DNA from 3 places in the Microbulbifer sp. SE14 genome. Region 3 is predicted to be linked to each of the others. Evidence: predicted binding sites of a transcription regulator. Region 3 holds the regulator's gene; each other region holds the start of a gene.
The links. Region 3 encodes PhoB, which activates phosphate uptake and scavenging genes when phosphate is short. Its sites were predicted from a motif close to TGTCATAAANNTGTAACA; they were not measured.
Positions count from the first base shown of each region.

Region 1: AC6R19_RS06625 (DUF6471 domain-containing protein) is a predicted target of PhoB. The motif match lies at 2,076-2,093, and genes of this name have one in related genera.
Region 2: AC6R19_RS21575 (PhoX family protein) is a predicted target of PhoB. The motif match lies at 1,679-1,696, and genes of this name have one in related genera.

Region 1 is NZ_JCBAJA010000006.1:190,665-201,157, reverse strand. It holds gene AC6R19_RS06635 (DEAD/DEAH box helicase) at 1-1,278, shown strand, start outside; gene AC6R19_RS06630 (hypothetical protein) at 1,359-1,658, shown strand; gene AC6R19_RS06625 (DUF6471 domain-containing protein) at 1,736-2,038, opposite strand; gene AC6R19_RS06620 (DUF2170 family protein) at 2,175-2,579, shown strand; gene AC6R19_RS06615 (PspA/IM30 family protein) at 2,576-3,271, shown strand; gene AC6R19_RS06610 (potassium channel family protein) at 3,290-4,348, shown strand; gene AC6R19_RS06605 (YjfK family protein) at 4,333-4,983, shown strand; gene AC6R19_RS06600 (DUF350 domain-containing protein) at 5,015-5,431, shown strand; gene AC6R19_RS06595 (DUF1190 domain-containing protein) at 5,444-6,052, shown strand; gene AC6R19_RS06590 (glutathionylspermidine synthase family protein) at 6,068-7,234, shown strand; gene AC6R19_RS06585 (hybrid sensor histidine kinase/response regulator) at 7,402-9,030, opposite strand; gene AC6R19_RS06580 (helix-turn-helix domain-containing protein) at 9,186-9,503, shown strand; gene AC6R19_RS06575 (amidohydrolase) at 9,638-10,493, shown strand, end outside.
Region 2 is NZ_JCBAJA010000045.1:13,132-23,624, reverse strand. It holds gene AC6R19_RS21580 (TonB-dependent receptor) at 1-1,586, opposite strand, end outside; gene AC6R19_RS21575 (PhoX family protein) at 1,749-3,677, shown strand; gene pstS (phosphate ABC transporter substrate-binding protein PstS) at 3,958-5,040, shown strand; gene AC6R19_RS21565 (diguanylate cyclase) at 5,051-6,832, opposite strand; gene AC6R19_RS21560 (di-heme-cytochrome C peroxidase) at 7,136-9,262, shown strand; gene AC6R19_RS21555 (catalase family protein) at 9,259-10,493, shown strand, end outside.
Region 3 is NZ_JCBAJA010000016.1:85,300-95,792, forward strand. It holds gene recG (ATP-dependent DNA helicase RecG) at 1-296, shown strand, start outside; gene AC6R19_RS12870 (hypothetical protein) at 613-1,302, shown strand; gene AC6R19_RS12875 (hypothetical protein) at 1,482-2,159, shown strand; gene AC6R19_RS12880 (dicarboxylate/amino acid:cation symporter) at 2,193-3,497, opposite strand; gene AC6R19_RS12885 (chorismate--pyruvate lyase family protein) at 3,650-4,270, shown strand; gene ubiA (4-hydroxybenzoate octaprenyltransferase) at 4,283-5,161, shown strand; gene phoB (phosphate regulon transcriptional regulator PhoB) at 5,266-5,970, shown strand; gene phoR (phosphate regulon sensor histidine kinase PhoR) at 6,203-7,498, shown strand; gene AC6R19_RS12905 (hypothetical protein) at 7,616-7,975, opposite strand; gene AC6R19_RS12910 (DUF938 domain-containing protein) at 7,977-8,579, opposite strand; gene yaaA (peroxide stress protein YaaA) at 8,579-9,355, opposite strand; gene AC6R19_RS12920 (DUF4265 domain-containing protein) at 9,393-9,872, opposite strand; gene AC6R19_RS12925 (M48 family metalloprotease) at 9,939-10,493, shown strand, end outside.

The sequences.
Region 1 (10,493 bases), on a different contig from region 3:
GTAATCCTGCAGGCCTATCCCATCTGGCTGGTGGGCCTGGACGAGGTCAATCGGGTGCTGCCGTTCTACCGCTCGATGTTCGACCTGGTGATTTTCGACGAGTCCACCCAGTGCGATATCGCCAGCGCGCTTCCCGCACTTTACCGGGCCCGGCGTGCGGTTGTGGTCGGGGACGGCAAGCAGCTCAGGCATGTCTCCTTTCTGTCGGCGAAACGGCAGGAGGCGCTGTGGCGGGACTGCGGCCTGGAGGGGGAAACGCCGTCCAGTTACAGCTACAGGGACCAGTCGCTGCTGGACCTGGTGTCCGATGTCATCGGCAGCCAGAGCGCGGTGACGCTGCTGGACGAGCACTACCGCAGCCGCCCCGAGCTTATCGCCTTCAGCAACCAACATTTTTACGACGGGCGCCTGAAAGTGATGCAGGCGAGACCCGGGGCTTCAAAGGGTTCGGCGCTGGAATTTCGTCGCGTCGACGGAAAAAGGACACCCAGCGGAAGAAACTCGGTGGAAAGGGATTGTGTGCTGCAGGAGTTGCGATGCCATATCGAGAAGTACAGCACCTCACCCGTCAAACCCTCGGTGGGCGTGCTTTCACCCTATCGCGAGCAGGCGGAGTTTCTCGATGCGGAGATTCGCAAAGCCTTCTCGCCCGGGGAGCTGCGCGCCTTCTCCCTGCGGGCGGCCACACCCTACGGTTTCCAGGGGGAGGAGCGCGACCTGATGCTGTTGTCCCTGTCCATCGACAGCAGTTCCATTCGCGCAGCCGCCTACCTGAACAGGCCGGATATGTTCAATGTGGCGGTGACCCGGGCCAAGGAGCGGCAGCTGGTATTCCATTCCATCGACGGAAGCGAACTGCCGGTGGACAATCTGTTGCGCCGCTACCTGTCATTCGATCACGGCGCCAGCGGCTCCAGTGCCCAGCGGGAGTTCCTGTGCCGCTTTGCCGATGAGGTCAGTGAATCCCTGGCCGGCGCCGGTATCCATACCTGGATCGGCTTTGCCATCGCCGGCCAGGAGATCGATGTGGTGTGCGAGTGGAACGGCAGGCTGGCCGGTATCGACTTGATCGGCTTTCCCGGGGACTTCGTCGGGCATTTCGGCGTGCAGACCTACCACGCCCTGCACCGGGCGGGTATCCATGTGGTGCCGCTGCCCTACCGGAACTGGCGGCGGGACAGGGACGGCTGCGTGGAGAGGCTGCTGCGGCTCCTGCGCGGCGGGAGCAAGGCGGGCGGGCTCGGAGAGGGCCGGGAGGTCGCGGAACAACCCTCATAGGCGCTGGGGGCGGTGGATGAGACTTGCGCCACAGCTGCTATGCTTGAGAGAGCTAGTGCTGAGAAACTTCGGGTGCGCTTATGTGGCAGTGGTTGCTCGCCGTCGGTCTGCTGGTACCTGTCTCCCTCGGTGCTCAGACGATTACTATCGGCCCCGACCTGGGCGGCGGGCAGAGCCCGACCCTGAGTTTCTGCCAGCAGCGCTTCTACGAGGAGGATGACGGTCGCCTGTTGTGCAACTGGGCGGTCAATTTCAACTTTGCCTGCTTTGTTTCCTATCCCAGCAACAAGGTGATCCAGGCCGGGGCCAAGCTCTCCGAGCCGGAAGTGGTCGGCGAGTGCGACAACGGCGAACCGGTGATCAAGTTGTATCACTATTGAGCGATTCTGCGGCCGGCCGGTGGGCCTTGGCCTCTTTCACACCGCCGGCTGAAATCCTCTACTCCGGATAACCCCCATCACCGGCTGTTTCGCTCCGGGCTTTGCAGTTCCCGCGCCTCTTTGAGAATATCGGGCATTGCGCTGTCCTCGACGCCGAGCACATCGATGATGGCCGCCAGCAGGTCGGCGGAAAACATGCATTTGCTTACCTTGCTGCGCAGGTTTTCCGGCGTTACCGAGATGCCGCGGTCGGCGAGGGCGCTGGCGAGATCGCTGTAACGCACCCCCTTCAGGGCCATAGAGGCGCGCACATAGCGGGCGATCGCCCGCTTGTAGGGAGCCAGTGCGCGCTGGTTTTCCAGACTTTGTTTGTGGTCCATGGTATCCCTCTTGCTGTTGTGACCCATGATAGCCTGATGTGGTCTATATGCAACAAACATGTTTGATGTGCTATTGACGATAAATATTTAACTGCTATATTCGTGACCAATATTCCACACGTGAAAGGGAGTTGAAATGACCTGGAACAATGAAAACCTGCGGCAACTGGCCGAGCAGCACCCGGACTGGGTGGTTGAGGCAGAGGGAGAGTGCCTCAGTGTCTCCAACGATGAGGGGGTCGATGCCTTCGTCTACGTCGGCGAAAAGCAGATAGTCGTCGAGACCATCCTGTTTTCCGTCGACGAGGTGGAGGACGAGGCCGCACTGAACAAACTGATACTGCAGACGCACCAGTTGGTGCCCCTGACCACCATCGCGATCAAGAACATCGGCGGCGAGAACTATTACGTTGCCTTCGGTGCCCTGTCCGTGGCGAGCAGGGACGAAGTGGTAATCGAGGAGATCGAAACCCTGTTTGCCAATGTGGGGGATTTCCTGGATCTGTACTCGGAGCATTTTGAGATGGAGGGTGTGGCATGAGCCTGAGAAAAATCTGGACCGCTCTGCGGGGCGCGGTGAACGAGGGAACCGAGGCGATCGTCGACAGCCAGTCCATCCGCATCCTCGACCAGGAACTGCGCGATGCCAAGTCCGAGCTGAAAGCCTGCGACGAAAACCTGACCAGGATCATGGCCAAGCGCAAGCTGGCCGAGAACAAGGTCAATTCCCTGCAGGCGGATATCGACAATTACAGCAGCCACGCCATCGCTGCCAGCGAGAAGGGTGACGAGAACCTGGCGATCGAGTGCGCTGAGCGCGTGGCCGAGTTGGAGTCGCAGCTGGAAGTCGAGCAGGGGCTGCTGGATGGTTTCCTCAATTCCGAGCGCTCGCTGAAAAGCAATATCGCCAAGGCCAAGGCCAATGTGCGCCGCATGGAGCAGCAGATCGACCAGATCAAGGCGACCGAGTCGGTGCAGAAGGCCCAAGTGGCGGTGTCCACCCGCCACATGGGGGCCAACAGCAAGGTGAAGACCGCGCTGGACAGCCTCGAACGCATCAAGAGCAAACAGCAGCAGCGCGCGGCGGAGCTGGAGGCGGCGGAGGAGCTGGCCGCGGATGAGAGCGGTTCCAGCCTCGATGCCAAGCTGAAGGCCGCCGGCATAGCGCCGGGCGGCAAGGTCAGTGGCAGCGACAAGCTGGCACAGCTGCTGGCAAGCCGCGAAAAGGCCTGATCCGTGTTGCTGTATAAAATGCGACGCCTCTTGGCGTCGCTTTTTATTAGGGCCAACGCCTCAACGGTGGTCCTCGCGGTTGCCGCCTATGTAGCCAGTTGCTACCTGCTGTTGAATATTGCCGGGGAGAGCGAAATTGTCGCCCCGGAAAATTTCTTCTACTGGCTGGTGGTGACCGCGTCCACCGTGGGCTACGGGGACTTCTCCCCGGCCACGGCGGCCGGCAAGCTGGCGGTGAGCGTCTGGGTGATCCCGCTGGGGTTGAGCCTCTTCGCCATGGTGATCACCCGGGCGGGCTTTGCGATATCGGAATTTGCCCATCGCGGAAAGAAGGGTTTGCGCATGATCAATCACGAAAAACACACGGTAATCATCGGCTGGAACGGCGCGCGCACCCTGCGCCTGATCGAACTGCTGCTGTCCAAGACCAATGGCAGTGCGGCGGAGATAGTGCTCTGTGTCGAGGCGGATATCGAAAACCCGATGCCGGGCCGGATCGAATTTGTGCGCGTGGAATCCTTCGCCCACGCCGAGACCATGCAGCGGGCGGCACTGGATCGCGCGGCCTGTATCATCATCGACAATCCGCTCGACGACGTGACTCTCACCACCGCGCTCTACTGCGACAAGGTGAGCCCCAACAGCCACAAGACCGCGTATTTCCAGGACGAGACCGTCGGTGAACTGCTGCGCGCCCACTGCCCGAACATCGAGTGCATTCCCTCGGTGGCGGTGGAGCTGCTGGCCAAGTCCTCACTGGATCCGGGCTCTGCGCGCCTGCACCGGCAGTTGCTCGACAGCACCTACGGCATGACCCAGTACAGCGTGCAGTATCGGGGCGAGGCGCCGCTGCCGGTGGGCGGGCTTTTCGATCATTTCAAGCACCAACTCGCGGCAACCCTGATCGGTGTGCGCCGCGCCGGTGAACAGAAGATTGATATCAATCCCGGCCTGGATGAGCGTGTCGTTGCGGGGGATACGCTGTATTATATTTCCGCCGAACGGCTGGACGAAAGGCGCTGTTTCGATATTGAGGTAACCGACAGGGAAGGTCTCGGCGAATGTTTGCCAAGCTGATCAAGAAAATCAAAAAGTCGGCACCCGCCGCGCAGACGCCGTCCATCATGGGGCTGCGCCTCGGTGCCAGCTTTGAGGTGGACCCGCTGGCGGTGCGCCTGGTGCTCGACGAACTGACCATCGAATCCTGCTCCCCCACCCAGATCATCAAGGCCGCCGGGGTTGTCGATCTCGACGGCACCTGGGTGTACCGCTTTTACACCGACGACGACGCCTGGCTGCAGGTGGTCGCCGAGGGCGGCAACCGCGATGAGCATGTGGTGGACGTCAAGCTGTTCCATTTCTACGACACCCGGGATATCGCCTCCGAGCAGGCCTGGAACACGCTGTTGGAGCGGGAAATGGGCCGTCCCAGCTACGAACTGCAGGGCCGCACTTACCAGCGGGTCTGGACGGCGGCGGGGGACTACCACAATCCCGTCCATATGGCCGAGAAGACCTACGGAGAGGAGGGCGGCCATTCCACCACCGACCAGTTCACCATGCTGTTCGAGCGGGAACTGTCCGACCGCCGCACCGAATCCCTGTTCCTCTCCGCAGAGGAGAAACTGGAGGAAGCCGGCTACCTGAGCCGCTGCCTCGTTATCAGTACCGGGATTTCCCTGACACCATCACAACTGACCATTCACGGATAACTCATTTACATATAACCAAGGAGAAGACTTCATGGACCAGCCGTATGATTTATTGACTGGTATCCTGCATTTTGCCGCCTATTTCGGCCTGTCACTGGTTTTCCTGATCGCATTCAAGTTCCTCTACACACTGGTGACTCCCCACGACGAGTGGAAGCTGATCCGTGAAAACAAGAACACCGCCGCCGCTATTGGCTTCGGTGGTGCGATACTGGGATTTGCCATCGCCGTGGGCGGCGCCGCCAGCAACTCGGTGTCGCTGGTGGATTTCGCCACCTGGGCGGTGATCGCGCTGGCAGCCCAGCTGCTGGCCTTCGCCATCATCCGCTTCGGTTTCATGCCGCGTATCGTCGCCCGGATCGAGGAAGGGGAAGTCAGTGCGGGGGTGATGCTGGCGGCTATCGCCATCGCTGTGGGTGTACTCAACGCTGCCTGTATGAGCTACTGAGTGGGAGGCACAATGAAACGTACCCGGACCATCAATCTCGGACGCATGCGCAAGGCGGCCGGCGGCCGTTTCCCGGTACGCCCGCTGGCCCTCGGCGTGGCCGCCGCGGCACTGGTCGGCTGCACGCCGGACCGGGAAGTCGTAAAAGTGGTCACCTCGGTGCAGGACTGCCAGGACCAGACCCAATTGGACGAACAGCAGTGTGAGGCCGCCTATCAGAAGGCTCTCGCCGAGGCGGAACGCACCGGTCCCAAATATGCGTCGCGCGAACTATGCGAAGTGGAGTTCGACGGCTGCCGGCAGGCCGCCAGCGGCAGTTTCTGGATGCCGCTGATGACCGGCTTTATGGTCGGTTCCATGTTGAATGATCGCGACCGCCACTACGGCTACTACAACCCGGTCTACCGCTATTCGCGCCCCTACTCGAACTACTACGACCGCCTGATGACCGCCGACGGCGAGGTGATAGGCCGCTACGGAAAGCCCTCCTATACCGTTGATCGGTCCAGTACCAAACCCAAGCCCACGGTGACGAAAACCGTATCCCGCGGCGGCTTCGGTTCGGTGGCGTCGGCCAAGTCCAGCTGGGGCGGCGGGCGCTCCGGTGGCTGGGGAGGCTGACCGGGAGGTAATGGGATGCTGCGAATGCCCATCGGCGAGCGCCCGCACTGGAAGGCGCGGGCGCGTGAGTTCGGTTTCGGTTTCCACACCATGTACGGGGAGCCCTATTGGGATGAAAGCGCCTACTACCAGTTTTCCCTGGAGCAGATAGAAAGGGATATCGAGGCACCCACCGAGGAAATCCACCAGATGTGTCTGGAGGTGGTGTCCAGGGTGGTGGCGGACGACGAACTGATGCGGCGTTTTCGCATTCCCGAAACCCACTGGGAATTTGTGCGGGATTCCTGGCGCAATGGCGACCCCAGCCTCTACTCGCGCCTGGATTTCGCCTATTCCGGCAGCGGGCCGGCGAAGCTTTACGAAAACAACGCGGACACGCCCACCAGCCTCTACGAGACGGGTTTCTGGCAGTGGCTGTGGCTGCAGGACAATGTGGACAGGCGTACGCTGCCCCTGCAGGCGGACCAGTTCAACAGCCTGCAGGAAAAGCTGGTCAACCGCTTCCGCGACCTGCAGTTCCTGACCCCGGGGCGCGCGCTGCACTTCGCCTGTTGCAAGGACACCGACGAAGACCGGGGCACCGTCCAGTACCTGGAGGACTGCGCCCGCGAGGCGGGGATCGACAGCCACTTTGTCTATGTCGAGGACATAGGCCGCGATGCCGTGGGCCGTTTTACCGACCTGCAGGACCGCGTGATCACCTGGATGTTCAAGCTGTACCCCTGGGAGTTTATGTTCCGCGAGGAGTATGGGGAATTTCTGCGGGGCAACAATATTCGCTGGCTGGAGCCGCCGTGGAAGGCGATCCTGTCCAACAAGGCGCTGCTGCCGATGCTGTGGCGGCTTTTCCCGGGACACCCCAACCTGCTGCCGTCTTTCTTCGAGGATGAGCTGGATAGGGCTACGGGGCTGGAAGCCCTGGTCAGGAAGCCGATCTTTTCCCGCGAGGGGGCCAATATCTCGATTGTGCGCGCTAGCGGGGCCGAGGCCCTGTCCGACGGCCCCTATGGCGAAGAGGGCTATATTTACCAGTCCCTGCACCCGCTGCCGAGATTCGGCCGCAATCACACCCTGGTGGGCAGCTGGCTGGTGGACGACGAGGCGGCGGGAATGTCGATCAGGGAGGACGACAGCATGATCACCCGGGATATGAGCCGGTACCTGCCCCACGCAATCATCTAGCGCAACTACTCACCCCCGTGCCACTAAGCCGGCCATGGGAAAAAGCCTCATCGGTCTGTTTACCAGCTGCAGGCGCTTTTCCCGGACGGCCCCCGGTAGCAGGGCCTTCGGATCGAGTTTCGATATTCTTTTCGAGACCCGAGGGTGAGTAGTTGCCATCTGGCGTTCTATCGCGGCTGCAACTGCCCGCCGGCCACCATGGCTCCGATCTTTTCCTGTAACTGCTCGTAGGTAAAGGGTTTCTGGATGCAGTCCAGGATCCCGTCCGCAAGTATTTCCTGCACCTTGCTGTCGACGCTGTAGCCGGTGGACAGTATCGCCTTGATGTCCGGGTTGATACGCTTCAGGAAGGCGAACAGCTGCTGGCCGTCCATGCGCGGCATGATCATGTCCAGTAGCACCAGGTCGACATTCTCATAGTGCTGGCGATAGTAGCTGATCGCCTCCTCGGCGCCGGCAAAGGCGACCACCTGGTGGCCGTGCATCTCGAACAGGGTTTTCGAGTAGCTGCGCACTATGGCCTCGTCGTCCACGACCATAATGCGGATCGTCTGTTCACTGCCGGTGCGCCGGGTCTCGGGCCTGGCGTGTTTCGCGCAGTCCTTGATGATCGGCAGGTAGAGATCGAAGCTGCTGCCTTCGCCCTCGCTGCTGCGGCAGCGTATCGCCCCCTTGTGCAGGTGGGTGGTGCCGTAGACCGCGGCCAGTCCCAGGCCGGCGCCGCGGCCGCTCTCCTTGGTGGTGAAAAAGGGCTCGAAGATGCGGCGGCGCACCTCGGCGGACATGCCGGTGCCGCTGTCGCTGACATTGATCAGCAGGTACTGGCCCGGCTCCATCTCGAAATCCGAAATGGTGGTCGGGCCGTCGAAGGAGATATTGCTGGTGGCAAATCGCAGAGAGCCGCCGTTGGGCATGGCGTCCTTGGCGTTGATGCCCAGGTTGAGCAGGGCGCTTTTCAGCTGCGCTGGATCGCCCATCACGTGGGGGCGGCTGGCGCCCAGCTGTTGCCCGATATGGATGCGGCGGTCGATGGTGCGCTCCAGCATGGCGCAGACGTCGCGGATGATTTCGTGGGTGTTGCACTCGCTCAGCTGGTAGTTGCCCTTGCGCGCGAAGGTGAGCAGCTGCCTGGTCAGTTCTGCGGCGTGGTGTGCCGTGGTCAGTATATGGGTGCTGTATTCGCCGATACGCGGATCGCGGGTCAGCTGCTGTATGACTTCGGCATAGCCGATAATGCCGTGGATCATGTTGTTGAAGTCGTGGGCGATGCCGCCGGCCAATTCGCCGATTGCCTGCATCTTCTGCGCCTGGCGCAGTTCCTCTTCCAGCAGTCTCTGCTTGGTGATGTCGGTGCCGATACTCAGCACGCCGACGGTACTGCCCTGTTCGTCGGTAAGCAGCTTGTTGGTCCAGGCGATCCAGACCCGCTCGCCGCTCCTGGTGATATTCTCGTTGACGTTGTAGCGGTGTTCTTCCGGGTGGTTGCAGATATGCTCCATCAGCGGGCGCAGGTCGCGGCCGGTGGTCTCGCCTGCGGGAACAATGGTTCCGACCACATGCTGGCCGATGATTTCGTCTTCGCTGTAACCGAAGAACTCCTGGGCGTATTCGTTGAAGAAAGTGATGATGCCGTTCCTGTCCCAGCGCAGGATGATGGAGTTTGCGTGTTCGACAAGTTCGCGGTAGCGCTCTTCGCTCTTGCGCAGGGCTTCATAGATATGCCGTGGGTCTTGCGGGCGGGGAGGGGAGCCGGTGGCTTCCCGTTTAGGAGATTTATTTTTTTTGCCTTCTTCCATTCATCCTTCCTGGACGTTTTTTCGTCAGGAATTCCATCATGAAGCGACGATAAAGTCTAGCGCGTGAAGAGCGCTTTTGGGAGGAATCGCACATTTTTTACCTTTCGCTGAGGGGCTATAATTTTCCACCAGTTGCACACTGGATATTGCCGAAAATGGATCCGATCGAGCCGCGAAAGCCGCGGGAACGCGAACTATTGGAAAGTCTGGGGGAGCACTTCCGCCACTTGCGCCTTGCCCGCAATATTTCCCAGGAGGCGCTTGCCTCCGATTCCGGTGTGGGCCTGAGCACCCTGAAGCGGCTGGAGAGTGGCCGTGGCTGCAATCTCGCCGCCCTGGTACAGCTGCTGGCGGCGCTGGACTGCGATGACCGGTTCGAATCATTTTTTGCTCAGCTGGCCAGCGATGCGGCGGCGGGTGATGCGGACAGCCGCCGGCGCGCCTCCTCGCCGCGCAAGCCCGCCGCCGACTGAAACCGGTCGCTTTGGCCGTTTTGGTAATGGCGAAAGGACGGCAACCTGATAGCATGCAACCGGATATCGATTGACGATAGGGAGGGGGCTTTCGGCCCCGCCCGCTTCGACCACATAAAAATGGAAGACTGACTATGCAGCTGTACTTTCGAACCGGCCGGACCGCCGGGCGCCGTGTTGCCGCCCTGCTCAGCGCCGCGACTCTAATCAGAGCCGCGGCGCTGGTTGGAACCGTGGCGCTCCTGTCCGGTTGCGGGGGGGACAAAAAGGCGGGCGACAGGAAATCCGTGGATTTCGCCCGCCAGGATGCCTTTCCCTCCACCTATTCCATCAGCCAGTCCCGCCCGGTGCTGATCCGGGGGGCGACCCTGCTCACCGGCACCGGCGAGCAGCTGGACAACACCGACCTGCTGCTGGAGGAGGGCAGGATCGCCAGGATCGGTGAGGAGCTCAAGGCACCGGAGGGTGCACTGGTAGTGGACGGCGCGGGCAAGTGGGTGACGCCGGGCATTATCGACGTGCACTCGCACCTGGGCGACTACCCGGCGCCGGCGATCGAGTCCTCCCAGGACGGCAATGAGATGACTTCGCCCAATACCGCCGAGGTGTGGGCGGAGCACTCGGTGTGGACCCAGGACCCGCAGTTCGCCCTGGCCCTGGCCGGCGGCGTGACCACCCTGCAGATACTGCCGGGATCCGCCAATCTGTTCGGGGGCCGCAGCGTGACCCTGAAAAATGTCCCCGGCCGCAGCGTGCAGGATATGAAATTCCCCGGTGCCCCCTACGGCCTGAAAATGGCCTGTGGCGAAAACCCCAAGCGCGTCTACGGCGGCAAGGGCACGGCGCCCTCCACCCGCATGGGCAATGTGGCCGGCTATCGCAGCGCCTGGATCGACGCCAGCAAGTACAGGGAGAAGTGGGATAACTACCGCGAGAACGGCGGCGAGATGCCGGAGCGCGACCTGCAACTGGAGACCCTGGCGGGTGTGC
Region 2 (10,493 bases), on a different contig from region 3:
TCCTCACCCATCATGTAGTCTCGCGCGGAATCCAGCGCGGTGTCGGTTTCGTTGATCTCGAAGCTGGCCAGGTTGGCGTCGATGAAGCGGTTCAGCGCGCCCTTGTCGACGCCCGAGCCGAAGGGTCCCAGGCCGTAGTCGACGCCGCTCATGGCGAAGTCCGCCAGGGTGTAGTCGCCGCCGAAGCCCTCGTAGATGGTGGCGTTCAGGTCGCCGTTCTTTTCCCGGTTGCGCTGCTGCAGGCCGAACTTCAGTTCTGAGTCATTGCCGGCCACGCGGATGTCGCGGCGGATGTCGATGCGGAAGCTGACTTCCTCGTCCTCGGTGAAGTTGTCCTCGATGACGATTTCGTTCAGTTCATAGCTGGAGGCGTCCAGTGCCGCGTCCAGGTCGCCTGCGCCCACGGCCAGGGTCGGGATCTTTCCGGCGCTGGTGTAGCCGATCTCCGCGCCGTCAAACTCGAAGCCGGTATCGCGGCGGTGCGGCTCGGACTCCTCGGCGTGGGAGTAGCCCAGGGCGTATTCGACGCCCCACTGGTCCAGGTCGTGCTCGCCGCCGGCAACCAGGGACAGGATCTGCTGTTCCTCGAAGCGGTCCTTCAGGGATTTGACCAGGCGCGCGTCGGACCAGGTGGCGGAGCTGGAAGTGATGTTCTGCAGGTCGCCCTTGTCCAGCTTGAACTCGTTGCGCTGGCGCTCTTCGGAATCCGAAAAATCGGAGTAGAGGCTGTGCAGGTAGAGCAGGCTGGTTTCCGACAGGCGCAGGTCGAAGTTGGCCGCCAGGCCGGTGCGCTCGCGGGTGACGGTGTAGTCGCGCTGTTCGATTTCCGGCGCGCCGAAGGCCTCGCTGCCGTCCTCGGCTTCCATCATTTCCCAGGCGCCGTCGGTCTCGACATTTTCGGAACCGAACTTGCGCTCCTGGTGGCTGGCGGCAATGGCAACACCGAGTTCGGCACCGCCGTCCAGTTCGAACACATTGGTGAACTTGCCGGCCACCTTGGGACTGTTCTCTTCCTGCAGCTCGCTGTAACTGTTCTCGACGCTGATTTTGTACGCCTGCCCGTCGTGGTCCAGCGCGTTGAGGCTCTTGATCTCGATGGCGCCACCGATGGAATCGGCGCTCATGTCCGGCGTCAGGGTCTTGAACACTTCCAGGCTGGCGAGCAGGTCGGAGGGGATCACGTCCATGGCCACGGCGCGGCTGTCGCTCTCCGGAGCCGGCAGGGCCATGCCGTTGATGGTGGCGGCGTTCAGGTTGGGGTCGATACCGCGCACGCCGACGAAGCGGCCCTCGCCCTGATCGCGGGTTATGAAGACGCCGGACATGCGCTGCAGCGCCTCGGTCACGTTGGCGTCCGGCAGTTCGCCGATGGCGTCGGAGGTCTGCACCGCCACCATTTTGTTGGAATCCCGCTGGCGCTGTATGTCACTACGGGCGTTGGCGGCCTGGGCGGTGACCACGACGGTTTCCATCAATTCATCCGCATTTTCCCCCTGCTGGGCGACGGCGTTGATGGAAATAACGGCGGCGGCAATCGCGGTGAGCGGCATGGCCAGCAGGCGCGCATTGATAGTCTTGCTTTTCATTAGGGTCCCCATTCCCGTTTTATGGCGGTTGTTTTATTGGGGGCGCAGCCTAGTCAGAAGATGTGAACATTGCGTTACGCTTTTTTTAAATTTGTCATATATGTGCCATATGATGCTCGGCATCTGCGGACAACAAACCTGCACCTGCCGCTGGAGAAAACCATGGATAAAGATCTTAAAAATCCCGCCCGCCGCACCCTGTTCAAGGCGATAGGCGCCGCCACTGCTGCCGGCGCCACCGCCGGCCTGCTGCCGGGATGCAGTAAAAATAAAATAAGCGCCGACGAAAACCTAAGTTTCGTGGAAATCCCCCACGCACTGGATGCCGAACACCATCTGCCGGCCGGCTACAGCGCCGAGGTACTACTGCGCTGGGGCGACCCGATTGTGGCCGGCACCGGCCCCTTCGACCCGAAAGCCCTGACCGCCGCGGAGCAGGAGCGGCGCTTCGGCTACAACAACGACTTTATAGCCTTTATGCCGCTGGAAGATGGTGCCTCTCCCGGCGAGGGCGCGCGCCACAGCAAGAGCCGCAACAGCGAGCGCGGCCTGCTGTGCGTGAATCACGAGTACACCCAGCCGCACCTGATGTTTTCCGGCTACAACGACGAATACAGTGCCACCCGCGGCGTCAGCGCCGAACATGTGGCCGTCGAACGGGCCGCCTGCGGCCACGCGGTGGTGGAAATCGAGAAGACTGCCAGCGGCTGGCAGCCGGTGCTGGAGAGTCCCTACAACCGCCGCATCACCCTGAACACGCCGATGGATATCGTCGGCCCCGCCGCCGGTGACAGCCGCCTGCAGACCGCTGCCGATCCCTCCGGCAAACGCGTATTCGGCACCGTCGGCAACTGCGCCGGCGGCAAGACACCCTGGGGCACGGTGCTGATCGCCGAGGAGGGTTTCGGCGGCGCCTTCCAGGGGGACCCGGACAATGTCGCCGATCCAGTGGAGGCGCGAAACCATCACGCCTTTGGCATAAGCCCGAACAACCGCAATCTGGGCGATTACGACCGCCGCTTCGACATAGGCGATGAGCCGAACGAGCCCAACCGCTTCGGCTGGATGGTGGAGTACGATCCCTACGATCCGCATTCGCGCCCGCGCAAGCTGACCGGCCTGGGCCGCTTCGAGCACGAGGGCTTCACCCTGGTCAGCAAGCCGGGAGAACCCATCGTCGCCTATGGCGGCGACGATGACGAACACCAGTTCGTCTACCGCTACGTGTCCAAAAACCGTTACCAGCCGGACGACTTCGCCCGCAACCGCGACCTGCTGATCGAGGGCATCCTCTACGCGGGCCGCTTTGACGAGGACGGCAGCGGCCGCTGGCTGCCGCTGATTTTCGGTGAAGGGCCGCTGACGGAGGAAAACGGCTTCCGCAACCAGGCGGACGTGCTGATAGACGCGCGCCGCGCCGCCGCCCTGCTCGGCGCCACACCGATGGACCGCCCGGAGGATGTGGAGACCAACCCGGTCAACGACTGCACCTATGTGATGCTGACCAAGAACAGGAAGCGCGAGGCCGACGATATCGACGCGGCCAATCCCCGCGCACGCAATGCCGCGGGCCATGTGCTGGAAATCGTGCCGCCGGGCAAATACGGCCGGCGCGATCACGCCGCCGACACCTTCAAGTGGAACACCTTTTTATTGGGTGGCAACCCCAATGCCGAAGACCCGAGTCAGCGCGGCGCCTACGGCCAGCAGTCGCCGGGCGCCATCTCCGCCCACGGCTGGTTCGCCAACCCGGACAACGTCGCCTTCGACCCGAAAGGCAACATGTGGATAGCCACCGACGGCTGTGAGAGCTTCGGCTTTCACGACGGCCTCTGGGCCATGGCCACCGAAGGTGAACTGCGCGCGGCACCCAGGCACTTCTTCGGCTGCCCGCAGGGTGGGGAGGTCTGCGGGCCGGAATTCACCCCGGACGGCAGGACCCTGTTCGTGTCGGTACAGCACCCGGCGGACGGCGGCACCTCCACCTTCGACAACCCCATGCACCGCTGGCCGGACAACGATCCGGCGCTGCCGCCGCGGCCGTCGGTGCTGGCGATTTACCGCAAGGACGGCAAGGTGGTCGGCAGCTAAAAACTCTTCCCCTTAGGAGCGGCGGGGCGGCCATCCGCCCATGGCCGCGATCATGGGCCGGAAGGAACCGGCGAGGCCGATCGCGGCCACCGGAGGATGGCCGCCCCGCCTCTCCTACAGAAACGAACGACGAAAATGTTTTCCACCACAAAATGTAATCCCTAGCCCCCGAACCCTTCCCCACGCCGACTGCTAGAATTTCTCACTATGGAAGGCTCGATTGAACGGTCCCGGCCGCCGCCCTCCAGCTCCCGATCTACGCAAGTACCGAGACATTTCCATGGCATTCAGGCGCGCATTCCTCCGGCTCCCGGCACTGCTGCTGGCCGCAATCCTGGCCGCCTGCGGCCCGCAGCCGCAGGTCGACGCCGATGTCGAAACCGAGGTACTGGAACTAAAAGGCTCCGGCGCCACCTTCCCCTATCCCATCTACGCCCACTGGTTCAGGAGCTTTTCGGAAAAGCATCCGCATATCCGCATAAAGTACCGGGACAAGGGCAGCGGCGCCGGCATTCATGATTTTGTTTACGGCCAGGTGGATTTCGCCGCGTCGGACGCGCCCATGACGAAGGAGGAGATTGACAAAATCAAGCAGGGGGTGGTGTTGCTGCCGATGACCGCCGGCGAAGTGGTGCTGGCCTACAACCTGAAGGGCGTGGACAGCCTGCGGCTGCCGCGGGATGTCTACCCGGATATATTCCTGGGGAAAATTACCAGCTGGAGCCACCCGAAAATCGTCGCCGCCAACCCGGGCATAGAGTTGCCGGACACGCCGATCACCGTCGTCACCCGCTCCGACTCTTCCGGCACCAGTTTCATCCTGACCTGCCACCTGAGCACAATCAGCCCGGACTTCGAACAACGCATAGGCCACACCCGCAAGCCGGACTGGCCCGACTCGCCGGCCTTTATCAAGGCACCCGGCAACCAGGGCGTCGCCGCCCGGGTCAAGCAGACACCGGGCGCCATCGGCTATGTGGAATACGGTTTTGCCAGGCTGGTGGAGCTGCCGGTGGCGCAGTTGCAGAACAGGGCCGGCAACTTCATCGCCCCCAGCCCGCAATCCGGCGCGGCCGCACTGGTGGGAGCCGAATTCCCGCAGGACAGACTGCCCGTCAGCGGCGCACCGAACCTGATGGTGCGCATTCTGGATCCGGGCACCGAAAAGGCCTACCCCATCGCCGGCTTTACCTGGCTGTTGCTCTACGCCAACCAGGACGACAGGAAGGCGGCTGCGCTGCGCAAGCTGGTGGCCTATATGCTGAGCGACGAGGCGCAAAACCAGGCCGAGGGCCTCGGCTATATACCGCTGCCGGACGAAGCCAGGGAGAAAGTCCGGGAGGCAGTCAGGTTTATCCGCTGAGTTCAACGAGTCAGGCGGTTTCCGGCGTCAGCTCGGTCTCCGCACGGCCGAACTCTACTATCTGGTTGCGCCCCCGCTTCTTTGCCAGGTAGAGGGCCCGATCGGCCTTGTGCAGCAGCTCCTCGATATAGGATTCCCCGCCCCAGTGCGCTATGCCGATACTGGCGGTGAATTGCAGCGGGCCATCCGCGGTTTCTATCTTTATCCCGGCGATATCGGCCCGCAATCGCTGCGCCGTCTCCAATGTGTCCTCCGGCTTCTCCAGCAGCAGGAGCGCAAACTCCTCGCCGCCGATGCGGCCGAACACATCGCTGTCGCGGGTGTATTCGACGATCGTATCGCTGAAGGCACGCAGGGCATCGTCGCCGACCGCGTGGCCGTAGTTGTCGTTGATGGATTTGAAGTGGTCGATGTCGAACATCAACAGGCTCAGGGGAAAACGCTTGCGCTTCGCCAGCTTGAGCCTGTCCTCCGCTTCGGCGAAGAAACTGCGACGGTTGTGGATACCGGTGAGGGAATCGGTCCTGGCCTCCTGCTCGGCCAGCGCCTTCGCCATTTCCAGCTCCCGGGTGCGCTCCCGCACCAGCTGCTCCAGTTCCGACTTGGAGCGCTCCAGCTGCTGGGTATACTTGTGCTCGGCCTGCTCCTTCTGCAGGCGCAGCCGCTGCACCTTTACCCCCATGGCGGCCATGATGGCCAGCATCTCAATGAATGAAGCCACCGGCGGCCAGTAGTAGTTGACGAGATTGTGCTCGACGTACCCCAGGTCCCGCAGCGCCTGCATCACCAGGGCGACCACCAGTACGCTCCAGGCGCAGCCGAACACCGCTGCCTCTCTTGAGCCCTGACGCCAGCGAACAAAGGCGACCAGGGCCGTCACCGGATAGAGCAGCAGGGCGATGGTGATCGAGAGAACCGCCAGGGCGGTGAGCTTGAACAGCGCGCAGACCAGCAGGAAGGCCGCATTGGCCATCATGAAGCGCAGCAGGTAATCCAGCCTGGGAACACACTCCCTCGTGCGCAGGAACATGCGCGAAAAGACCAGTCCGCACAGTATGGCAATGGCGCCGCTGATCGACATATAGCTCCAGTGGAAGCGCTCGGTGATCAGGTACTGGTGGGTGAAGCCCAGTATCGTGCCCCAGCTGACGATCTTCGACAGCGAGTAGGCGGAATAAGTGAAATAGATTTTTTCCCTGGTGATGATTCCCCCCACCAGGGCAAAAACCGCCATCAGGAAACAGCCGCCAAACAGGAAGGCCATGGCACCGGTTTCAAGGGTATGGTTTTCCCGCAGGGCCTGGGGGTCCCAGATGCGCATGCCCGGGAAGACAAACCCCTTTTGATCCGAGCTGAACCTGACCATCATCTCGGTGGTCTGCCCGGCGGGAATTGTTACCGCAAACACGAAGCGGTTGTGGGGAATATCCCGGTAAGAAAAAGGATCGGCCAGGAACAAGTCGGCGAGCGGGCGAAAATCCCCGCTGCCGGCGTTCCTGCCGAAGGCCTGCAGGCCGATCAGCTGGTGATCCACATATTCAATATGCAGGGTCAGGGGTGCATCGGTAATATTTTCCAGCACAAAACGGGACCAGAAGGCCCCCGGCTGCAGGCCGGTGGAACCCGCGCTGTGCAGGGGCCCGAAATCTCCTTGCAAATAGGCCCGCCGGGCCTCTTCGATGTCGCTGCGGCCCTCGGGGTCGTGCCATATCTCCGCCAGGCCGGTCAGCCTGCGGCCGGACTCACCGGCCCCGACTTCGATGGAAGTCTCCGCCAGGCAGACCAGTGGCAATAGTAAAATTATTGTTATTATGCGCCGGATAAATATCAGGCACTGAAGCGCCGGCGGAAAAATGCCGCAGCTTCCAACGCATTTGCGCCTGCTGAACCGGTAGCTATTCATTGAATGGGCCTGGATATCGTTGTTTTTATAAAGGCAACTTCAGGAGCGCCTGAGGACGATATTGATCGAGTGATTCAGGGGCCAAGGTTACTATAAATAGCCAGTGGACGGGAGCGCGAGCTGCTACACGGCCGGTACTTTGATGGCTTGTTTAGCGCACACTGGCGGGATCAGGGAGAGGGGAACGCAACCATGCGTATTGCAGGCAGCATAGCGAGTCTGCTCGAGGCCACAATTATAAAAATATTTCGGCCAGCAAAACGAATTATCCTGACTATCTATCGGTGGCTTACCGGCCTTACCCGCGCGCTGCTCAATCTGTGGCGGGCAATCGGGCCTCGTTGGCTGAGAATCTCCCTGGCGCTGGCAGGCGTTTCCATTCTCGGCTTCGCCAAGCTGGATCAGTATCTCGAGCCCAACCTGACCAAGGAAAACATCTACCGCCTGCACTACCTGAACGAAGGCTGGACCGATGAGCAGCGCCGGAACTATTACTACACGCCCCAGGGCACTGAACTGCTGGGGCTGGACTACGCCTGGTTCGTAAACCTGGAGCTGCCCCTGTCCCACGAAATGCTGGCCAGCGAGGGCAATATGCGCGGCTGGGGTTTTGTTGTGGATCCGGGACAGAAGCCCGACGGCAAAAACCCGGGCAACCTGCCCGTAGGCCTGACCCGCCACTTCGATCCGGCCACAGGAAGGGCAAAGCTGGACATCGGCTGCGCCGCCTGCCACACCGGCGAGCTGCACTATAAAGGCACCGCACTGCGGGTGGACGGCGGCCAGGCGATGCAGAGTATTGCCGATGCCAGGCGCGGCGAATTCATTACCACCCTGGGCGCCTCGGTCTTCGAGACGCTGATCAACCCGGCCAAGTGGGACAGGTTCGCCGCCCGCCTCGCGGGGGAAAACGCAGCAAAGCGCGGGGAACTGCGGGAGCAACTGTGGGCCTTTTTCCACAGTCTCAAGCATTTCTCCGATACCGCCGGCGCGAAGAAATACTACCCGGTGGAGGAGGGTCGCGGCCGCACCGATGCGATCGGGCGCATCGGCAATGTGGTATTCGGCTACGACCTGAAGGAGCCCGCCAACTACCGGGTGGCGGACGCCCCCGCCAGCTATCCCTTCCTGTGGGACATGTGGCGCTTCGACTGGGTGCAGTACACCGGCTTCACCAACCAGGCCATGACCCGCAATGTCGGCGAGAGCCTGGGAGTACTGGCGCCGATCGCACTGGTGGACGAACGGGGCGAGGTGATCAGCGGCGGCGACTTCGGCGAGACCGCGGTGGATGTGGAGGGTATGCACTGTGTGGAGGGCCTGCTCCGGAGTTTGAAGCCGCCCAAGTGGCCCGAGGAGATCCTCGGAAACATCGATACCGAAAAGGCCAGGGCCGGCAAGAAACTGTTTGCCGACCAGTGCGCCTTCTGCCACGGTCCGCATATCTCCAGGCCCTACCAATGGCCGGTCGCCGACGGCCCCGACACAAAACTGCCGGGCCAGATTGCGGTGAACTGGGCGTGGGACATGGCCGGCGAAATCACCCGCGAGGACGGCCTGCCCTACCGCGCCGACTGGCGCGAAACCGTCTGGGCCCTGCCCGGGATAGACACGGACATGATCGGCACGGACCCGAAACTCGCGGACAACTTCGTCGACAACCGCTACGACCTGAGCAAGCTGTTCCCGGGAACCGGGCCGGTCAGCACCGGCCAGGGCCTGCAGCTGCTGCTGAACCAACTGGTGCCCAAACTCTACCGGCAGTGGGATATCACCGGTGCGGAAAAGGTGGCGGACTTCGACGGCCTGAACGTACCCTTCCGCATCGAAAGCCGGCGCGCCTACAAGGCCAGGCCCCTGCACGGCGTCTGGGCCACGCCGCCCTTCCTGCACAACGGCTCGGTTCCGACAATTTACGATCTGCTGTCGCCGCTGCGCGCCAGGCCCGCGACCTTCCACGTCGGCAACCGCGAATACGACCCGCAGAAGCTGGGTTATGTCACCCACCGGTCACCGGGCAGCTTCCTGATGGACACTGGAATCGCCGGCAACCACAACACCGGACACTTGTTCACCGACGTGGATATGCCGGGCCGCATCGGCGACCTGCTCAGCGAGCGGCAGCGCTACGCGATCATCGAATACCTGAAGGTCATGGGCAATCCGGATTTCGATCGGGCTCTCGGCGGCGATCCGCTGAACTGGGACAACTACAGCCGGGCGCCCGACAGCGATTCGACGGAACTGGCCTGCGAGCTTTCCCACCGGCATCGCGGCCCACTCGCCGACAACCCTATAACCGCGGAGGCCGCGCCGTGAACGCAAACAAGCGACTTGTTCCCGCGGGCCTTTTTTCCGCAGTCCTCTCCTTTTGCACCACCTGTGCCCTGGCGGAGACGGCACCGGAGCCGGCGGAGCCCGACTTGGACACGCTGGGCATGCAGATCTCCGCGGAGGAGAAAGCCGCAATCATCAGGGCCATGGAGTACGGCCGCGAAATCTCCCGCAAGGCGGAAAAGATCAACGGCCGCCCCTTCCGCCGCGACGCCCACGCCAAAGCCACCGGCTGCCTGCGCGCCACCTTCTCCGTCAACGGCGACATAGACTCGCGCTATCGCCACAGCGTGTTTTCCGAGCCGGGGCGCGAGTACCGGGCCTGGATCCGCTTCTCCAACGGCGACATGATCCTGCGCGCGGATATCGAGCCCGACGCTCGCGGCATGGCGATCAAACTGATGAACGTGGACGGCCACAAGATAGCCCCGGAACTGGCGGGGCCAAAGACGCAGGACTTCATCATGACCAATGCCCCCGCGTTCTTTAACCGCAACATCTTCGATTTCGCGGAAAACATGCGCTACCTGGTGGAGTTGGACCGCACCGGCTGGTTCGCCGGCATCCGGCCGCCGCGCTTTCACCCCAGGATGTTCTACCGCGCCGCACAGACAGTGTCCTCTGAGATAGACACGCCGCTGCAGCCCCAGTACTACTCGATGCTGCCCTACCAGCTCGGCAGTATCCGGCTCAAGTTCTCCGCCCGTCCCTGTCCCGGCATGCGCTTCGAGGAAAATGTGGACAAGAGCAATCCCGACTACCTCACCGCGGCCATGGCAGACCAGCTCGACAAGGGCGGGGCCTGTTTCGACTTCATGGTGCAGGACAAGGTGGCCGGCGCCGATATGCCCCTGGACGACGCCTCGGTCATCTGGTCCGAGGAGAAATCCCCTTTTGTCCCCGTCGCCAGGATCAATATCCCGCCGCAGACCTTCACCGGCGAGGCCCAGCAGGCCTTCTGCGAGAACCTGTCCATGAACCCCTGGCACGGCGTGGGCGAATGGCAGCCCCTGGGCAGCCTGAACCGCGCCCGCCGCCTGGTGTACCATGCGGTGTCCCGCTTCCGGCACAGCGAAAACGATGCCGGGGAATTCGAGCCGGACAGCTGGTGCCTGGACGGCGGCCACAGCTGCGACCTGTCACAGGATTTCCACAGGAAAAAGCCGACCTGGCCGCTGCCGCGCTGCTTCGATGCGCTGTATCTACCTGTAGACGG
Region 3 (10,493 bases):
TGCTGCTGTACGGCACGCCCCTATCCCAGAACGGCCGCGCGCGCCTGCAAGCGCTGAGGCAGCACAGCGACGGCTTTGCCATCGCCGAGGAGGACCTGCGCCTGCGCGGTCCCGGCGAGATACTCGGCACCCGCCAGACCGGCGAGATACAGCACCGCATCGCCGACCTGCAGCGGGACGCGCAGCTGCTGCCCCAGGTACAGCGGATCGCCGCCTCCCCGAAACTGACCGACGACCAGCGCCGCCAGCTGATCCGGCGCTGGCTGCAGAACAAGCCGCGCTTCGCCGAGGCCTGACCTGCTGCCAGGGCTTCGAGCGGCCCTGCCACTGGTGGCCATTTGGCCAAAAAACCTCATCGGTAAACATTTGCCAAATGGCCTCCAGTGACAGGCCCTCACACCGTGCAGCCAGCTATCGCATCAACGCCTTTCACCGCCGACCCGCAGGTCCCGACTCAAAACCACCCCCCCTTCCAGTCACCAAAACTTTTGCGCTGTACCCGCTCCAATGGCAGCCTGATATCATCGACCCGATAAAAATAAAAACGCCAGTACTCAAACTCACGTTTCGAGTAAAACAGCGATAACGATGAGAGATCTCAGGGAGAGCCTCGTGCAATACCGATTACTGCGCAGACTGCTCATTGCCGGTTTTCTGTTCTTTTCCGCGGACAGCGCCGTTTATGCCCAGGGTGGCTTCCTCGGCTTTGGCGGCAACGAAAAAAATCCCAGCCTGACCCTGGCGCCGGCGGAAATCGCCGTGGATGTGCCCACGCCGGTACAGGGCAACGACTTGGCCCTGTTGCTGGCCCAGGCGGGCAGCGGCAACAGCCTCAGCGCGCTCAAGGAGGAGGCGGCGCGCAAGTTCAATTCCCGACTGCAACGGGAATGGCACGACCGCCTGCAGGAATTCTTTGTCGACGAGGAAGTGCCACTGGTGCAGCGGGATGGCTTCCTGACCCTGCACAGCTTTCTCGATATCTCCGTCAGCAAACAGCTCACCGACCTGAAATCCTCCGGCAGCTTCGAGATGGAGCGGGGCACACTGGAGCTGTCCGGCGACTTCCACTACCAGCTGAAGAACACCGCCGGCACAATCCTGCAGGGCCAGCGCTTAGATATCGCCGACCTGCGCGTGCGGGAAAAGTACCGGGTGAAGACCCCCCGCGACGGCGGCGAGGCCGAGGACAGCACCGATGCCGCGATAGAGCGGGCGCTGGCGGAAATGGTGCAGCGGCTGCTGGATCGCGTCGAGGACCAGCTGGAGGCGGACCGGCTGCGCGAAATGGCGGCCCCGGAATAGGGCGACAGGAAAGCCCCCGACCTTTCAATACAGAGAGTCACAGAAGCGTAAAAATGGCGCCAAAATCATCAAATATTTTGCTCTCTCTCCAGGGTAGTGGCAGCCTTAGGCTGCCTTAGAAGGCATTGCGGAGCGAAATCGATTCGCCCGGTATAAAAATAAAACTCAGGGAGAGTCCGATGATGAGATTGACTGCCCGCGCACTGGCGCTGGCCGGCCTGCTGAACTTTTCTTTCTCCGCCGCCGCCCAGGACGGTTTCCCGGGATTGGCCGATGGCCAGAGCCCCAGCCTCACTATTGCCCCCGCCGAGATCCACCTCGACGTGCCCATGCCGGTCAACAGCGCCAACCTGGCACTGCTGCTGGCCCAGGCAGGCGAAGGCGGCAGCCTGAGTTCGATGAAGGATGCCGCGCTGCGCAAGTACCAGCAGCACCTGCACGATGAACTCTACTCCCGGTTGCGGGCGTTTTTCGTCGAGGAGGAAGTGCCACTGGTGGAAAGAGAGGGCCTGCTGTCCCTGCACAGCGCGCTGGACCTGACCGTAATCAAGCACCTCAGCGACCTGCAGACCGGGGACGATTACGACCTGGAGCGGGGCACGGTGGAACTGTCCGGCAGCTTCCGCTACCAGCTGAAGAGCTTTGCCGAGCGCCCGCTGCGCGAACAGAGACTGGATATCGCCAAATTCAGGATCCGGGAAAAATACCGGGTCATGTCGCCGAAAAATGGCGGCGCGACCGAGGACAGTACCGAGGAGGCCATCAAGCTGGCGCTGTCGCAGATGGTGGAGGAGATTGTCGAGGAAATTGAGGACGACCTGGAGGCCGACGAACTGCGGGATCTGCTGTCCGGTTGAGCCGGGGCGCAAAGCGCCCCCTGTAGTTGCCCGCTACTGGGGGCTCACCGCACCGCCGCCGTCGGCGACGCTGTTGTAATTGCGGTCGTTGAATGTCTCCTCAGACAGGGCACCCTCGCTCCTGGCGACGATGGTGCTCACTACTGCATCGCCGGTGATGTTGACCGCGGTGCGCACCATATCCAGCAGCCGGTCCACCCCCATCACAATGGCGATGCCCTCCAGCGGCAGGCCCACCTGCTGCAGCACCATCGCCAGCATGATCAGGCCCACCCCGGGCACGCCGGCGGTGCCGACGGAGGCCAGGGTCGCGGTCAGTATCACGGTCAGGTAACCCGCCAGGCCTATCTCTATGCCATACATCTGCGCAATAAAGGCCGTGGCCACCCCTTGCATGATCGCGGTGCCGTCCATATTGATGGTGGCCCCCAGGGGAATGGTGAAGGCCGCCACCTTGTTGTCCACGCCCAAGCGCTTTTCCACCGTGGACAGGGTCACCGGCAGGGTGGCCGCGGAGGAGGCGGTGCTGAAGGCGAACACCTGCGCCGGGCGCATCTTCTTGAACAACTCCACCGGATTGAGACCGGACAGCAGCTTCAGCAGCAGCGAGTAGACGCCGAAGGCGTGCAGCAGCAAGGTGCCCAGCACCACCAGGAAGTACACGCCCAGGTCCAGGATGAATTCCACACCCAGTTCCGCAAAGGTCTTGGCCAGCAGCGCGAAGACGCCGTAGGGAGCGAAGACCATCAGCACACCCACCATGCGCAGGATGACTTCGTTGAGGTCATTGAAGAAACTGGCAACGCGCCGGCCCGGCTCGCCGCAGCGGGAAATCGCATAGCCCATCAACAGCGCAAACACGATGATCTGCAGCATATTCCCCTGGGCCATCGCGGCCACCGGGTTGGTGGGAAATATGTTCACCAGCACATCGGACAGGGGCGGCGACTCCTTCGGCTCGAAGGCACCACCGGGAGCCACGTCCACACCCACACCCGGCTGGATGATCAGCGCCATGCACAGGGCCAGGGTGATGGCAGCGGCGGTGGTGAACAGGTACAGAACCAGTGTCTTGCCGGCCAGCGGGCCCATGCGGTGCCCTTCGGACAGGGCGCAGGCGCCGCACACCAGCGACACCAGCACCAGCGGCACCACCATCAATTTGAGCGAGGCGATAAAGATGCGGCCGGCGATATCGAACAGCCCCCCGGTCAGGTAGCTGTTGATGGCACCGGTGACGCCGCTGCCGAGCAGCTGGCTGGTATTGAGGAAGTTGAACAGTACACCGACGACAATGCCGGCCAGCATTGCGATCAGGATTCTGGTGGTGAGACCCATGGACAGACTCTCTTCGGTTTCGTTGTTATAAAGCAGCCGAGCACTATATCAAATGATGAGTGCGGAATGCGGAATGCGGAATGAGCAACCCCCAATTCCGCATTCCGCATTCCGCATTTACAATGCCCCTTTGCAAAATCGCGGAGTTGCAGTTGTACCAATCTCCCTTTGAATCGCCTTTCGAGCCGAATGGCGACTGGCTGGCCCAGCCACTGGAATCCCTGCACCGGCAGCCGCCGCCGGCGCTGCTGCCCTGGCTGCTGCACCCCGGCTCGCTGACCGCGGCGCTGAAGCAACTGTCCGGTGGCGACTTTCGCGTACAGGTGCTGAGCCAGCGCTGGCAGCAGCCGCGGCTGGAGGAGCGGCGCGCGCTGGACTTGCGCGACCGCAGCCGCGCACTGGTGCGGGAGGTGTTGCTGTACGGCTGCGGCCGGCCCTGGGTCTACGCCCGCAGCGTGCTGCCGGAGCGCTGCCTGCAGGGCAGGTCCCGCTATTTGCGCAGCCTCGACAGCCGCCCACTGGGGGAACTGCTGTTCAGCGAGCCGGATATCCGCCGCGGACCTATAGTGCTGAACCAGCAGAGCCGCAATCCGCGCTGCCAGCTGGGCCAACTGGCCGGGGAGGGCGACAGCGCCTGGGGGCGCCGCTCCACTTTCTGGCTGCGGGACAAGCCGCTGCTGGTGGCCGAGACCTTCCTCAGTGCTTTCCGCCCCGCGCAGGGGCCGCAGGTGAAAACTGCAGCCGCCGAGACAGAACAAGCAGAGAGAATATAAAGAGAGTTTGCCGTGATCAGCCAACAACTATCCCAGCGCTGGCCCGCCGCACTGCCCTACTGGCAGCTGGCGCGCCTGGACAGACCCATAGGTTCGCTGTTGCTGCTGTGGCCCACCTGGTCCGCCCTGTGGCTGGCCGCCGGCGGCTGGCCGGGTCTGCACCTGTTTGCGGTCTTCACCCTCGGCGTACTGCTGATGCGCGCCGCCGGCTGCGCCGTCAACGACTACGCCGACCGCCATATCGACGGCCATGTGAAGCGCACCGCAGCGCGCCCGCTGGCCGTTGGCAGTGTCACGCCGCGCGGCGCCCTGGCGCTCTTCGCGGGGCTCAGCCTGGTCGCCTTTGCGCTGGTGCTGACCACCAACAGACTGACGGTACTGCTGTCGCTGCCGGCGGTGGCGCTGGCCTTCTGCTATCCGTTCGCCAAGCGCTACACCCACCTGCCACAGGTGGTGCTGGGGGCCGCCTTCAGCATGGGCATCCCGATGGCCTTCGCCGCCACCGGTGAGGTGCCGCCCCTGGCCTGGCTGCTGTACACGGCCAATCTGCTGTGGACCGTCGCCTACGACACCTTCTACGCGATGGTGGACCGGGACGACGACCTCAGGATAGGGGTCAAGTCCACCGCCGTGCTGTTCGGCGAGCTGGACAGGGCCATGACCGGCGCCCTGCAGCTGATGGTGCTGTTTGCGCTGCTGCTGGTGGGCCAGCGTTTCGAGTTGGGCACTGCCTTCCATGCCGGCCTTGCCGCCGCCGCAGCCCTGTTTGCATACCAGCAGTGGCTGGTGCGGGATAGGGAAAGAGATGCCTGCTTTCGCGCCTTCCTGAGTAACAATTGGGTCGGTGCGGCGATATTTTCGGGAATTTTCTTCCACTTCCTGCTCGTTTAGCGCACCATGCTGGGGATCGCTTTACACCCGTCATATATTTGTAACGAAAATGCCGTTAAATCCTCGGCCATAAACAGAAAGAATCTGGCGGATATGGCAGGCAGATGCAAAGCAAGACGATCCTGATAGTCGACGACGAGGCCCCGGTGCGCGATATGCTGCGGGTGGCGCTGGAGATGGCGGACTACCGCGTTATCGAAGCGGAGAACGCCCAGGAGGCCCACGCCCTGGTCATCGACGAGAAGCCCGACCTGATACTGCTGGACTGGATGCTGCCGGACGTATCCGGCGTGGAACTGGCCCGCCGTCTGAAGCGCGATGAATTGACCTCGGCCCTGCCGATCATCATGCTCACCGCCAAGGGCGAGGAGGACCACAAGATCAAGGGCCTGGAGACGGGCGCCGACGACTATATCACCAAGCCCTTCTCTCCGCGGGAACTGGTCGCGCGCCTGAAGGCCGTGTTGCGCCGCGCCGGCCCCGCCGCGCCGGAGGAGCCGCTGACCGCCGGTGGCCTGGTGCTGGACCCCCTCAGCCACCGGGTCACAATCAACGGCCAGGCGGTAGATATGGGGCCGACCGAGTTCCGACTGCTGACCTTCTTCCTCTCCCATCAGGAGCGCGCCTATACCCGCACCCAACTCCTGGACCACGTCTGGGGCGGCAATGTCTATGTGGAGGAGCGCACCGTGGACGTGCATATCCGCCGCCTGCGCAAGGCGCTGGCCGTGGACGGCCACGACCGCTATATCCAGACGGTGCGCGGCACCGGCTACCGCTTTTCTGTGCAGACCGCGGAAAAAGTGTAAGATTTCGCGCAAATTCGCACTTGTCCACAAACTGAACACACTAAGCTAGGCCGCGAGTGCCGACAGGTGAAAGACTCCGATCGGCCCTGCTGCCGGTGGCCGCCCGACAAAAAACCTCATCGGTAAATATTTGCCGGGCGGCCACCGGCAGCAGGGCCTTGCATCGTGCCAACTCGGAGGCTTCGGCAGCTTAACTTAGTGCTATTCATCTACAAACTAGAACGGCACCTCTATGCTGGATCGCAGTATCGGCGAGTTCTCGCGCTTCCTGGTGATCGCCCTCGGCTGCACCATCTTCGGCTTCGCCAGCGGGCACTGGCTGCTGTCCCTGGCCGTCGCCCTGGCGGTCTACCTGGGCTGGGTACTCTGGCAGCAGAGCCGCTTCAACCGCTGGCTGGCCAACGGCCGCCGCGGCCCCGCCCCCACCGCCTTTGGCATCTGGGGCGAAATCTCCGACGACTTCTATCGCCTGCAGCGCCGCCACCGGCGCGAGAAGCAGAAGCTGCACGCGATGCTGCGCCGCGTGCAGGACAGCACCAGCGCGCTGCGCGAGGGCATAGTGGCGCTTGAGGACGACGGCAACCTGGCCTGGTGGAACCCCGCTGCCGGTGAACTACTGGGGCTGCAGCCCGGCGACGCCGGCCAGCCGCTGGTCAATTTCGTGCGCGATCCCGGTTTCGTCAGCTATATGCACCGCCGGGACGCGCGCGGGCCCCTGACTCTGCCGGCCCCGGGTAACGACGCGCGCATCCTGCAGCTGGAGGTGACCCGCTACGGCCAGGACGAGGCTCTGGTGATCGTCCGCGACATCACCCGCCTGCACAACCTGGAGCAGATGCGCCGCGACTTCGTCGCCAATGTGTCCCACGAACTGCGCACGCCGCTGACGGTGATCGCCGGCTACCTGGAGACCTTGGAGGGCAGCGGCCAGGCGCCGCAGAGCTGGCGGCGGCCGCTGGCGCAGATGGGCGAGCAGACCGCGCGCATGACGACCCTGGTGAACGACCTGCTGCTGCTCGCGCGCCTGGAGACTTCGGAGCGGGACAGCGGCCGCGAGCGGGTGCCGGTAAGTGAGCTGATGGAGCGGGTGGCGCGGGAGGCCCGCAGCTTCAGCGGCGGGCGCCACGAGATCAGTGTCGACTGCGAACAGGACGCGACCATCACCGGCGATGCCACCGAGCTGCACAGCGCCTTCGCCAACCTGGTGCTGAACGCGGTAAAATACAGCCCCGCCGGCGGGCCCGTGCAACTGCGCTGGTGGGTGGATGGGAAAGGGGGGCATTTCTCGGTCAGGGACAGCGGTATCGGCATAGACCCCATCCATATCCCGCGCCTGACGGAGCGCTTCTACCGCGTCGACGCCGGCCGCTCCCGCGACAGCGGCGGCACCGGACTGGGCCTCGCCATCGTCAAGCACGTGCTGTTGCGCCACAGCGCCGAGATGAGCGTCGACAGCACGCCGGGGCGTGGCAGCACCTTTACCCTGCACTTCCCGACGCGGAAGCTGGGATCGGTGACCGCCGCCTGAAGGTTCCCGAGACCCGGGAACCCAATGTAGGAGCGGCCGATGGCCGCGATCGATCTTTCAGCCCCCTCTGGAATCCAATCGCGGCCAACGGCCGCTCCTACTGTTTACGGCGGAGTGTTACTGCAACTCCTCCAGCACCACTTCCTCACCGTCTTTCGTATAGGTGACCTTTTCCCCCTCCCCCACCGCATTGCACTGGCGGCGCAGGGTCAGGTGGTGCAGCTGCAGGTCGCCGTCGCGCAGCAGCAGGTGCTCGTGGCCCTCGTCGTCCACCGGCAGGGCATCGACGCTCACGAGGGCATCGCGCAGGGCCCGCAGCCGCGGCATGTCGCGGTAGCGATCCAGATCGTTGGAGAGGCGTTTCTTCATGCGCTCGCTCTCGTGCAACGCGGCGGCCGTCTCGCGGTACTTGGCAAAGAAAAATACCGCCGCTATGGCAAAGGCGATGACGACAGTCGTTTCAAACCACTCGGGCATTTCAGCTCCCCTTTTCTGTTTTGCGCCAGACCAGCAGCTGGTTGTTGGCCGGCAGGTAATTCAGTTCCTCGCGCGCCAGGCCGGCGGCGAGTGCCAGTTCGTCCAACCACTCCAGGTCGCGGATGCCGCTTGCGGGATCGCGCCCCTTCAGCCACAGGTCGAAGTCCGCATTGGTCGGGCCTATGTATTCGCCGCCGATTTTCACCGGTCCGTAGACTAGCAACAGCCCACCCGGCTGCAAAACCCGGGGCAACCTGTCAAAGAACTGCCGCACCGAGTCCGCAGACATGATGTGCAGGGTGTTAGCGGTAAAAATAGTGTCGACGCCGATCCGCGGCCAGTCGCCGTTCACGTCCAGTTCCAGCGGCTGCGGCAGGTTGTCCGCCGGCTCCGCCTCGAGCCACGCGCGGATACCCGGCAGGTTTTCCGCGCGGTCGGAGGTCTGCCAGGTCAAGTGCGGCAGCCTGGGCGCGAAGTAGACCGCGTGCTGGCCGGTGCCGCTGCCGATTTCCAGCACCTGGCGGCTGTCCGTCAGCAGGCGGCGCAGCTGCTCCAGTATCGGTTCGCGGTTGTGCGCGCAGGACGGCGCGTCAGGAAGCTCCATCACTGCGCCTCGTCGCGGGTAAAGACCCAGTCGGTGCCCCTGGACATCTCGGCATTGAATACATAGCCGGCCACGTCGAAGCCTTTCAGTGCTTCGGCCTTCTTCACCCGATTGTCGATGGCCCAGCGGCTCATCATGCCGCGGGCCTTCTTGGCGAAGAAGCTGATCATCTTGTACTGGCCGTTCTTCAGGTCCTTGAAGTGCGGGGTGATGATGTCCGCATCCAGCACGTCGGGCCGCACCGACTTGAAGTACTCGTTGGAGGCCAGGTTGACCAGCTCCCTGCTCTTGAGGCTGCGCAGCTGCTCATTCAGCGCTTTGGTGATTCTGTCGCCCCAGAAGTCGTACAGGTTTTTGCCGCGGCTATTTTCGAATTTGGTGCCCATTTCCAACCGGTAGGGCTGCATCAGGTCCAGCGGTCGCAGCAGGCCGTAGAGGCCGGACAGCATGCGCAGGTGCTTCTGCGCGTAATTGAAATCCCGCTTGCCCATGGTCTCCGCCTCGAGACCCGTGTAGACGTCGCCCTTGAAGGCGAGCAGGGCGGGGCGGGCGTTCTTCCCGGTAAAGGGGCGCTTCCACTGCTGGAAACGGTCGTAGTTCAGCGCGCCCAGCTTGTCGGAGATCTTCATCAGGCTGGAGATCTGCTGCGGGCTCAGCTCCCGCAACTCCTTGATCAGCGCCGCGGATTCCTTCAGGAAGTCCGGCTGGGTGGTTTCGAGGGATGGAATATCGCTCTCGTAGTCGAGGGTCTTGGCCGGGGAGATAACGATTAACATCGGATTCCTTAGTTGAAATAGCTACTCGGACTTGAACTTATTCCGGCTTAAGGATGTCCTGCCACCAGTTCAGTGGCGTCTGGCCGTCCTGGGGGTCGTAGACATTGCCGTAGTACCAGACACTGTTGGCGCCATCGCAGGCGCTGTTGAGGATTTCCTCGATCTTGTCGAAGCCGCAGCTGACGTGGATCGAGTAGACCAGCAGGCGCGGGCTCTCCATGTCCAGCTCGCCACCGAGCTTCTCCAGCTGCGGTGTCAGCTGGTCGGACAGGGCCGTGCTGTCGCCGCGACAGAAGACGCGGATCGCCAGGTTGCCGGAGCGCCTGACCAGCTCGAACTGCTGCTTGTCCCTGTCTACTTTGATGGTGTCGCCGCTGGCAATGCCCTTGATAAAGGCCGGAGAGCGCACCAGCTGGCAGCTGTTGTCCTCGTTGACGCGCACCTGCAGCCGCTCCACCACCGGCTCGCCGTCGGGGTCGATACCGGCGAACAACTCGATAACCTGCAGTGTCGTCATAACCTTGCTTCCCGGACCGTGTAAAATGGATCGCTGTAAAACCGAATAGTATACAGGGAGGAGGCGATGATCTCGCGCGCACTCAAATTCACCGCAGCCACAGCCGCTCTGGCCGCATCACTGCTGGCCGGCTGCGCGGTCAACCCGGTCACCGGCGAGAAGGAGCTGTCGCTGATGTCGCCGGGCCAGGAACTGGCGCTGGGCGAGCAGCAGTACCCGATCAACCAGCAGCAGCAGGGCGGCCAGTACGTCATAGATCCGGCACTGCAGACCTATGTGAACCGGGTCGGCCAGAAGCTGGCAAAGGTATCCGACCAGCCGCAGCTGCCCTACGAGTTCGTGGTGCTGAACAACTCGGTACCCAATGCCTGGGCCTTGCCCGGCGGCAAGATAGCGGTCAACCGCGGCCTGCTGGTACTGCTGGAGGACGAGGCGGAACTGGCCGCAGTGCTCGGCCACGAGATAGTCCACGCCGCCGCGCGCCACGCCGCCGCCGCCATGTCCCAACAGCAGGTGCTGGGCGCCGGCCTGGCCGTGCTCGGCGCCGCCACCAGGGAGACCGCCTACGGCGACCTGGTGACCCTCGGCGGCCAGCTGGGCGGCTCCGCCTATATCGCCCGC